DNA from 3 places in the Streptomyces sp. NPDC048270 genome. Region 3 is predicted to be linked to each of the others. Evidence: riboswitches for the same ligand, from Rfam matches in the RefSeq annotation. Region 3 holds a riboswitch; each other region holds the start of a gene.

Region 1 (2,881 bases), on a different contig from region 3:
TTCGCCGCCCCTGCCTCGGCCGCCACCGCATCCGCCGCCACCGCATCCGCCACCCAGCCCCAGACCCAGACCCCGCTCGTCGTCAACGCCCGCTGGGGCGGGCACGCCACGTACGACCGGATCGTCATCGACCTGCAGGGGTACGTCCCCGGGGTCACCGTCACCCCCGTCGCGCAGCTGATCTACGACGGGTCCGGCAAGCCCGTGCCGCTCGCCGGGAAGCACTTCCTGGAGATCCGCCTCAACCCCGCCGCCGCGCACAACGACGCCGGGGAGAGCGTCTACCGCGGCCCCAAGCTGCAGAAGATCGGGCTCACCAAGCTCAAGGGCATCGCCATGACCGGCGACTACGAGGGGTACGTCACCTTCGGAGCCGCCTTCGACACCGTGCCCTACTACCGCGCCTACACCCTGCACTCACCCGAACGGCTCGTCGTGGACATCTCCCACACGACGCGGTGAGATGACGGGCCGGGTCCCGGGCGCCGGCCTAGCGGTGCTCGGGGTTCGGGAAGTCGAAGCGGCAGCCCGCGTCCCACAGCGAGCGCTGGTTGCCGTGGGCCGGGATGCCGCCCGTGCGCTTGAGCAGGGCGGCCAGGTGCATCAGGTTCCACGACATGAAGGCAGTGTTCCGGTTGGTGAAGTCGTTCTCGGGGCCGCCCGAGCCCGGGTCGAGGTAGGAGGGCCCGGGGCCCGCCTCGCCGATCCAGCCGGCGTCGGCCTGCGGCGGGATCGTGTAGCCGAGGTGCTGGAGGCTGTAGAGGATGTTCATGGCGCAGTGTTTGACGCCGTCCTCGTTGCCGGTGACCAGCGCGCCGCCGACGCGTCCGTAGTAGGCGTACTGGCCCCGCTCGTTCAGCAGGGAGGAGCAGGCGTAGAGCCGTTCGATGACCTGCTTCATCACGGAGCTGTTGTCGCCGAGCCAGATCGGGCCGCACAGGACGAGGATGTCGGCGTCCATGATCTGGCTGTAGAGGACCGGCCACTGGTCGCTCTCCCAGCCGTGCTCGGTCATGTCCGGCCAGACGCCGGTCGCGATGTCGTGGTCGACGGCGCGGATCAGCGAGGTCCGGACGCCCGCCGCCGCCATGACCGCGCGGCTCTTGTCGATCAGCCCTTCGGTGTTGCTGGCCTCGGGCGAGCGCTTGAGCGTGCAGTTCACGTAGACGGCGGTCAGGTCTGAGTAGTCGTAGTCGGCAGCCACGGTCCCAGCCTGTGCGGGACCGGCCGGGGCCGCCACCGGGCCGCGCCCGTACGGGGCCGCCCGGATCACGGGTGCGGAACGGTTCGGGAGCGGCCCCGGCCGGCCCGCGGCGGTCCGGAACGGCGCGGCGGCCCGGGCGGACCGCGCCGAGCCGGACCGGAACCGGGAACTCCCCTGTCAGGCGCGGCTGTTGGCGGGACTGTGCCGACTCGGTCGCCCAGGGTCACCGACAAGCGGAATCCGGAGACCTCGTGGCCCGTTCGAGACGGGTTGTTACCGGCCCGCGCGGCCGACTAGGGTCAGCGGGCCTTGGTGTTCGGGAAACCGGTGGGAAACCGGTGCGGCCCTCGCCACTGTGATCGGGGAAGTCCGGCTCCACTCTCCCCCTGCCTCCGTCGGGGGGACCCCCAGCGGGAAGCCACTGGGACACCGTGCGGGATTCCGCACGGCCCCGGGAAGGCGGAGCCCGGGCATCAGCACCCGTGAGCCAGGAGACCGGCCGGGGCGCGTTGTCCATCCACGAGGTGCTGGAGAGGTCTCCCCACTCATGCATATTGCCGAGGGGTTCCTACCCCCGTTGCACGCGGTCGCCTGGGGCGCCGCGTCCGCTCCGTTCGTCGTCCACGGCGTCCGGGCCCTCACCCGCGAGGTGAAGGCCAATCCCGAGAGCACGCTCCTGCTCGGTGCGTCCGGAGCGTTCACTTTCGTCCTGTCTGCCCTGAAGATCCCCTCGGTGACGGGAAGTTGCTCCCACCCCACCGGCACCGGGCTCGGGGCCATCCTGTTCAGGCCGCCGATCATGGCGGTGCTCGGCACGATCACCCTGCTCTTCCAGGCGCTGCTGCTCGCGCACGGCGGGCTCACCACGCTCGGCGCCAACGTCTTCTCGATGGCGGTAGCCGGGCCCTGGGCGGGCTACGCCGTCTACCGCCTGCTGCGGAAGTTCGACCTGCCGCTGATGGTGGCGGTGTTCTTCGGCGCGTTCTTCGCCGACCTGGTCACCTACTGCGTGACCTCCGTCCAGCTGGCGCTGGCCTTCCCCGACGCGGCGACCGGCTTCACCGGCGCGCTGGTGAAGTTCGCGGAGATCTTCGCGCTCACCCAGATCCCGCTCGCGGTGAGCGAGGGCCTGCTGACCGTGCTCGTGATGCGCCTGCTGATGCAGTCCAGCAAGTCGGACCTGATCCGGCTCGGCGTCGCCAAGCTCACCGGTTCGAAGAAGCAGCGGGAGGCGGCGGTCTGATGACCAGGAACGCGAAGATCAACACCCTGCTGCTGCTCCTGGTGGCGGCGCTGGCCGTGCTGCCCCTCGCCCTCGGGCTGGGGGACGGCAAGGAGGAGCCGTTCGCGGGCGCCGACGCGCAGGCGGAGGCGGCCATCACCGAGCTGAGGCCCGACTACGAGCCGTGGTTCTCGCCGCTGTACGAACCCCCCTCCGGGGAGATCGAGTCGGCGCTGTTCGCCCTCCAGGCGGCGCTGGGCGCGGGCGTGCTCGCGTACTACTTCGGGGTCCGCAAGGGCCGCCGCCAGGGCGCTGCGGCCGCGGCGGCCACGACGCCCTCCGAGGCCCCCGCCACGGAGTCGTAGGCGGTGCTGCCGATCGACGCGGCGGCGCACAGCAGCCGCTGGCGCCATCGCCACCCCCTGGAGAAGGCGCTGCTGGGGATCGGGCTGACG
Region 2 (2,881 bases), on a different contig from region 3:
GTTCAGCGAGACGGCGCGCTGCGGGGGGCGCTGATAGGTCGTGCTCACGCCGCAGTTGTCGACCGTGAGCGGGAATCCCTTGACGCCGGCAGCCGCCTGCGGGGCGGCGGAGGGCGTGGCGGCGCCCCCGCAGCCGGATATCAACAGGGCTGTGGCGAGGGCGGACAGCAGGGATTTGGGGTGGATGCGGGGCATGGGTGGTCCTCTCACCGCGGATGGATCGGATGGACGGGACGGATCGGATGGACGGGACGGATCGGATGGACGGATCGGATGCGTCGGACGGTCTTCGCGCCGTGCCGGCGGCAGGCCGGGGCGGCTCGGTTCGGCTCGGCTCGGCGCAGGCCGGGCCGACCGGCGCCGGTCGGGAGGGAGCGTGCGGCCGGCCCGGGGGGAACCGCGCACGGTCGTCGAGGGGTGGGGATGGCGTGCAGGGGCGCACGGGGGGCGCGTACGGCGGCTCGCGCCACGCGGTTCCGGACCTGAGGAGGCATGTCCGCGCCGCACCGGGGCCGTTCGCGGACGGGAGCCTCACGGGCCCCCGGGCGTACGGCCCTTCGCCTACGAGGGAAGCGCCCCGGGGACGTCGAGGGTGGGGACGGGACGCGGCTCGCCCTCGGCGTTGACGGCGACGAAGGTCAGTCGGGCGGTGGCCACTTGCGTGGTGGGGCCCGAGGCGTTCCAGCGCTCGGCCCCGACGCGCACGCCGACCGTCATCGACGTCCGGCCGGCGCGTACCAGCTCGGCGTCGACGCTGAGCAGGTCACCGGCGCGCACCGGTGCCAGAAACGCCATCCCGTCCACGGCCACGGTGACGGCGGGGCCGTCGGCGTGGCGTCCGGCGGCGGCAGCGGCGGCGTCGTCGATGAGCTTCATCACCACGCCGCCGTGGATGGTGCCGTAGAGGTTGGTGTCGTGCTCGCTCATGATGTGGGCGAGCGTCACCCGGGAGTCGCCCGGGTTCTTGGCGACGCACCTCACGGCGGCAGCGGTCTGGTCGGCCACGTCAACTCTCCTTCGCGAGTCGCGGCAGAAAGGCCCCGGAGAGTCTTCTCCGGCACCCCGCATGACGTTTCGGCATGCGGGCAGTGGCAGGTCTTCGGACTCGCGGACACGCCTGCCGGTCTCCCGGCGGGCACCTAGTGGCCGTCGCTTCCCGGAACCGGTTCCGGCTCCAGTGCGTATGACGGCGGTCGTTCCCGCTCACCGCTGCGGGGCAGTCCCGGATTCCCACCGGGTTCCCTCTTGCGACGCATCCCGCCTGGCGGACGGGGCGAACCAGCTGCGCTCACACCCTACCCGGCGCCATCACCGGCCTGACCAGCCCTCCGTCCGGTGCCGTGGGCGCGGGCGGACCGGCCCCGGGCGGCAGCGGGGGCCCTGGCCCGGCGACCGCCGGGCGGGGCGGGGTACCGGCGTGGCGGCGTACTCCCGTGCGCCCCGCGTGCTCCTTCGACGGCTTCGGCGGCCCCGCGTACGGTTCCGGGCCATGAGTGGATACGCGATGGAACCGGCCGCGTCCAGGGAAATCGGTACCGATGCCCTGCCCCCCTCCGACCAGTGGTCCACCGCTCCTGTGGTGGCGGCCCCCGTTTGCCGCTTCGAGAACTTCCTCGGCGCCGAGCGCGCCGCCACCCTACTGGAGTACGCGATCTCCCGGCAGGCCGACTTCAACGCGGGGACGGTCCTCGACCCGCTGTCGGGCCAGGTCTCCCACAAGGGCCGCAGCTCCCTCGTACTCCCCGTGACCAGCGCCGTGTTCAGCGCGCACCTCGCGGACTGCCTGCCGCTCGTCCAGGAGGTCCTCGGCCACCGGACCGCGCTCACGCAGACCCTGACCGTCCTGACGGCGCACGGCGAAGGCGGCCACTACGGCATGCACACCGACGCCTCACGGGTCCGCGACGTCGGCACGGCCGTGTCGGCGGTGTACTACCTGCACCGCCGGCCCCGCGGCTTCGACGGCGGACGGCTGCGGCTGTACGACACCGTGCTGAACGAGGGCGGGGCCAGGCCGGCGGACTCCTACCGCACGATCGAGCCCGAGCACGACACCATCGTGTTCTTCCCGGCCAGCGCCTACCACGAGGTCGTCCCGTCCACGTGCGCCAGCGGGCTGTTCGCCGACAGCCGGTTCACCCTGACGACGTGGATCAGCGGGCCCGGGCGCGCGACGGCGCCGCCCGCCGCGGCCTTCGAGATCTGGCCGTGGATGGCCCGCGCGGCCGAACGCACCCGCCCGCTCGCGGACGCCGCCCGCGACCACGACGGCGCCGACCCCATCGGCCTGCCGCCCGCCGATCCCGCCACCCGGCTCACCCTGCCCGCACCCCGCACGACGCCGTGACCGCTGCCCGCGCGGGCAGCGGTCACGGGAACCGGCCGGCCCCCGGGGTCAGGGCCGCTGGGTCAGGTATCCGCCCATGGAGGTGAAGTGCTCGGCCGCGGGCAGCTCCCGGCCGTCCTCGGTGCGCACCCGGGTGATGGCCAGCCCGTGGTTGCGGCCGGTACGGGCGTCGGCGCCCGCGACGATCACCACGCCCTCGCCCTCGCGGTAGAAGACGCGCCCCGGCGTGCCGCCGTAGCGGCCCTCGGACACGACCGCGGCCAGGACCTCGAGCCGCTTGCCCTTGTGGAAGGTGAAGGCGCTCGGGTACGGCTCGGACTGGGCGCGGACCAGGCGGTCCAGGTCGGCCGCGGGCCAGTTCCAGTCGATGCGGCTGTCCTCGACGGACCGCTTGTGGAAGAAGCTCGCCTGGGACCGGTCCTGATCGGTGAACCGCGCCTGGCCGGAGGCGATGGCGTCCAGCGCGCCCACGACGACCGGGGCGATGAGGTCGACGGTCCGGTGGAAGAGGTCCGTGGCGGTGTCGCGGGGCCC
Region 3 (2,881 bases):
TTTATGGCCCTTTTCACTCATGCGATCACTTCACTTCACTTCGTCGATCGGACATCGGACGGAGCAGGGGTCCCGTCGGGGACGTTGAGCGCGTCGAAGTCGACCAGCCCGCTGTCCTCGAGGACCGTGATGTGGTCCAGGACCGTGGCGTTGGCGGACGTGGCCAGGGTGCGGACCATGGAGTTGCGGGTCTGCGCCCGTACTTGGGCCAGCAGGGCGAACACCTTTCCGTGCGCTCGGCGCAGCAGCTGGATGAACAGCCGCTCGTACTCGTCCCCTTGGGCGCGGGTCAGCTGGCCCAGCCATCCCCGCTGCTGCTCGGACGGCTGGTTGGGCAGGTCGACCCCGAGGGCCTGGCCCACCTGGATCACCTGCCGGTCGAGCTCGGTGTGGCCCTCCACGAGGTGTTCGCCGGCGGTGCGCACGGTGCCGCGCGTGCCGCGCTGCTGGGCCTGCCGTCCGGCGGGCAGCTCCCACAGGCCGGCGAGCCGTACCTTGCGCACGAAGTCCCGGTCCGTGGGGGTCAGCGGCCCGTACGGCGTACTCATGATCCCGGCGCCGTCGTCCTCGGCGGCCGGGCGTGCGGCCGAGGCCGAGGCCTGCGTGCCGAACCTCTCCACGGGGATCAGCAGCGCGATCAGCGTGACGGCGAGTGCGGTGATGACGAAGCCGCTGCCGATCGTGTATCTCGTGGCGACCGAAAACCTGCTGACGGAACGCCGCCCGAATGACAGCACAGTGCCTCCTAGGTCCGTGGGCCGGGAGGGGCAGCGGGGCCGGAGGGTCCGCACGCGCCGTGCGTTGCACACCCGCATTCCCGGGGTGTCACGGGACGCTAGTGCCACGGGTGGTGGCCTGTCGGCAGGACCATCACCATTGGATAAACATCCGGGCAAGTCCCCGAAGGGCTGATATCTTGCCGCGCCGCGCCCTGCCCCGACGGGGTGGCCGGCGACGTCCCCCGCTCGAGGCGCAGTTGAGGGACTGGCGGGAGGGCGCGCCGGTCTGGGATGCTTCGGCCGTCAAGCGACGGCGGAACGAGGAAGCCGGTGTAAATCCGGCACGGTACCGCCACTGTGAAGGGGGAGCGACTCCGCCGATGCCACCGCCCGACCGGGCGGGAAGGCCGGAGAAGCGCCGATCCCGAGTCAGGAGACTCACGCCGTCGCACCTCGATGCCCCGGGGCGGATTTCCCCGAGAGAGGACGGTGGCACTCGTGTGCCCGCGTGCTTGTGTGACCCCTGCGCCGCCCGCTGCCCGTGAGGGCCGGCCCGGCCGCCCCGCCGGCCCGGCCCGCCGTTGCGCGTCCGGTCTCCCCAGCCGGTTCGCCGGACCCGTTTCGTTCGCCGGACCCGTTTGGTTCGCCGGACCCGTCGGGTTCGCCGGACCCGTCAGGTTCGGCCGACCGCGCCGGCAGGCCGTCCCGGCCCCCGGCCCCGCGCTTCCGTCCGGGCGCTGAAGAACCCTTCCCAGCCCCGGAATTCCCTCTTTCCGCCCCGCCCTCCCCTCCGCGCGCCCCGGTGGTTTCCGGTGCGCGTCCGACGCACGCCTCCAGGAGCTCCCGTGCCCGTACGACCACCCCTGCCCGCCCGCCGCCCGTCCGCCGTCCTCGCGACGCTGCTCGCGCCCTGGCTCGCCCTGGCGCTCACCGCCTGCGGCGGCGATCCGGCCCGATCGGGGACCGCCGGAGCGGCCGGGGGCGAAAGCGCCGGCTGCATCACCGACTTCGACCCGGAGAAGGACTACTTCCCGGTCAAGTCGACCGTGCGGCACGCCAAGAACTTCTCCCTGCGGTACGAGAAGAGCTACCAGGTGCTCACGGTCAACGAGCCCTATCCGAAGGCCAAGCCCGAGTCGTACGTGCTGGTCAAGTGCGGTGCCCCGAAGCCGGTTCTCGACGCAGAGCTGGCCTTCGCCCAGCAGCTGTCCGTCCCGGTCAAGAGCCTGTACTCCGCCTCCACCACCCACCTGCCGCTGCTGACCGAGACCGGCACCCTCGACGTACTGACCGGAGTGGCGGGCGCCAAGCACATCAGCTCGGCCGAGGTCCGCGAGCGGGTCCGGGCGGGCAAGGTCGTCGAGTACGCCAAGGACCGCACGCTCAACGCCGAGTCGGTCATCGGCGCCAAGCCTGACGTGCTGATGACCCAGGGCACCGACGACCCCCAGTACCCCAAGCTGCGCCAGGCCGGCATCGCCGTCGTCGCCAATGCCGAGTGGCTGGAGCCGAGCCCCCTCGGCAGGGCCGAGTGGGTCAAGGCCATGGCCGCGCTCACCGGGGCGGAGAAGCGCGCCGCCGAGGTGTTCGACACGGTCGAGGGCGACTACGGGAAGGTCGCCGCCAAGGCCGCCGCGGCGGTCTCGGCGGGCCGGCCGGTCCAGGTGCTGCCGGGCACCATGTACCAGGGCACCTGGAACATGGCCCCCGGCGGCGGCTACGCCGGCAAGCTGATCAAGGACGCGGGCGGCACGTACCCCTGGGCCGAGGACCCCGGCACCGGAAACCTCCAGCTCACCTTCGAAGCCGTCTACGCCAAGGGCGGCGACGCGCCGCTGTGGCTGGTCGGCGAGAAGTGGGCGTCCACGGGCGACGCCGTGAAGGCCGACCGCCGCTACGGCGAGCTGAAGGCCGTCACCGGCGGCGAGGTCTGGACGAACACCAAGGCGCTCGGCCCCGAGGGCGGCAACGACTACTTCGAGCGCGGGGTCCTGCGCCCCGACCTGGTCCTCGCGGACCTCTACGCCCTCCTCCACCCCGACGAGTCCCAGGACCACGCCTTCACCTTCTACGCCAAGGTGCCGAAGGCGTGAGCACACGGGAACCGCGTACGACGCCGCGACGACGGCGCGCCGCCGTCTTCGCGGCGCTCGCGGCCGGCA

What was found. Region 3 has a riboswitch for cobalamin ahead of AB0D66_RS09140 (ABC transporter substrate-binding protein). Riboswitches for the same ligand answer to the same signal wherever they lie in the genome.
Region 1: it holds a riboswitch for cobalamin, as region 3 does, so the genes downstream of both, AB0D66_RS04690 (energy-coupling factor ABC transporter permease) here and AB0D66_RS09140 (ABC transporter substrate-binding protein) in region 3, are expected to answer to the same signal.
Region 2: it holds a riboswitch for cobalamin, as region 3 does, so the genes downstream of both, AB0D66_RS12900 (acyl-CoA thioesterase) here and AB0D66_RS09140 (ABC transporter substrate-binding protein) in region 3, are expected to answer to the same signal.

Annotation. Positions count from the first base shown of each region.
Region 1 is NZ_JBEZLV010000003.1:314,470-317,350, reverse strand. Features, by position in the region: gene AB0D66_RS04700 (hypothetical protein) at 1-462, shown strand, start outside; gene AB0D66_RS04695 (flavodoxin family protein) at 491-1,204, opposite strand; cobalamin riboswitch at 1,498-1,723, shown strand; gene AB0D66_RS04690 (energy-coupling factor ABC transporter permease) at 1,752-2,447, shown strand; gene AB0D66_RS04685 (energy-coupling factor ABC transporter substrate-binding protein) at 2,447-2,791, shown strand; gene cbiQ (cobalt ECF transporter T component CbiQ) at 2,795-2,881, shown strand, end outside.
Region 2 is NZ_JBEZLV010000011.1:107,674-110,554, forward strand. Features, by position in the region: gene AB0D66_RS12895 (ABC transporter substrate-binding protein) at 1-195, opposite strand, end outside; gene AB0D66_RS12900 (acyl-CoA thioesterase) at 562-1,005, opposite strand; cobalamin riboswitch at 1,073-1,298, opposite strand; gene AB0D66_RS12905 (2OG-Fe(II) oxygenase) at 1,490-2,347, shown strand; gene AB0D66_RS12910 (methionyl-tRNA formyltransferase) at 2,396-2,881, opposite strand, start outside.
Region 3 is NZ_JBEZLV010000007.1:43,274-46,154, reverse strand. Features, by position in the region: gene AB0D66_RS09150 (DUF1996 domain-containing protein) at 1-21, opposite strand, end outside; gene AB0D66_RS09145 (DUF4142 domain-containing protein) at 36-737, opposite strand; cobalamin riboswitch at 1,037-1,159, shown strand; gene AB0D66_RS09140 (ABC transporter substrate-binding protein) at 1,565-2,812, shown strand; gene AB0D66_RS09135 (iron ABC transporter permease) at 2,809-2,881, shown strand, end outside.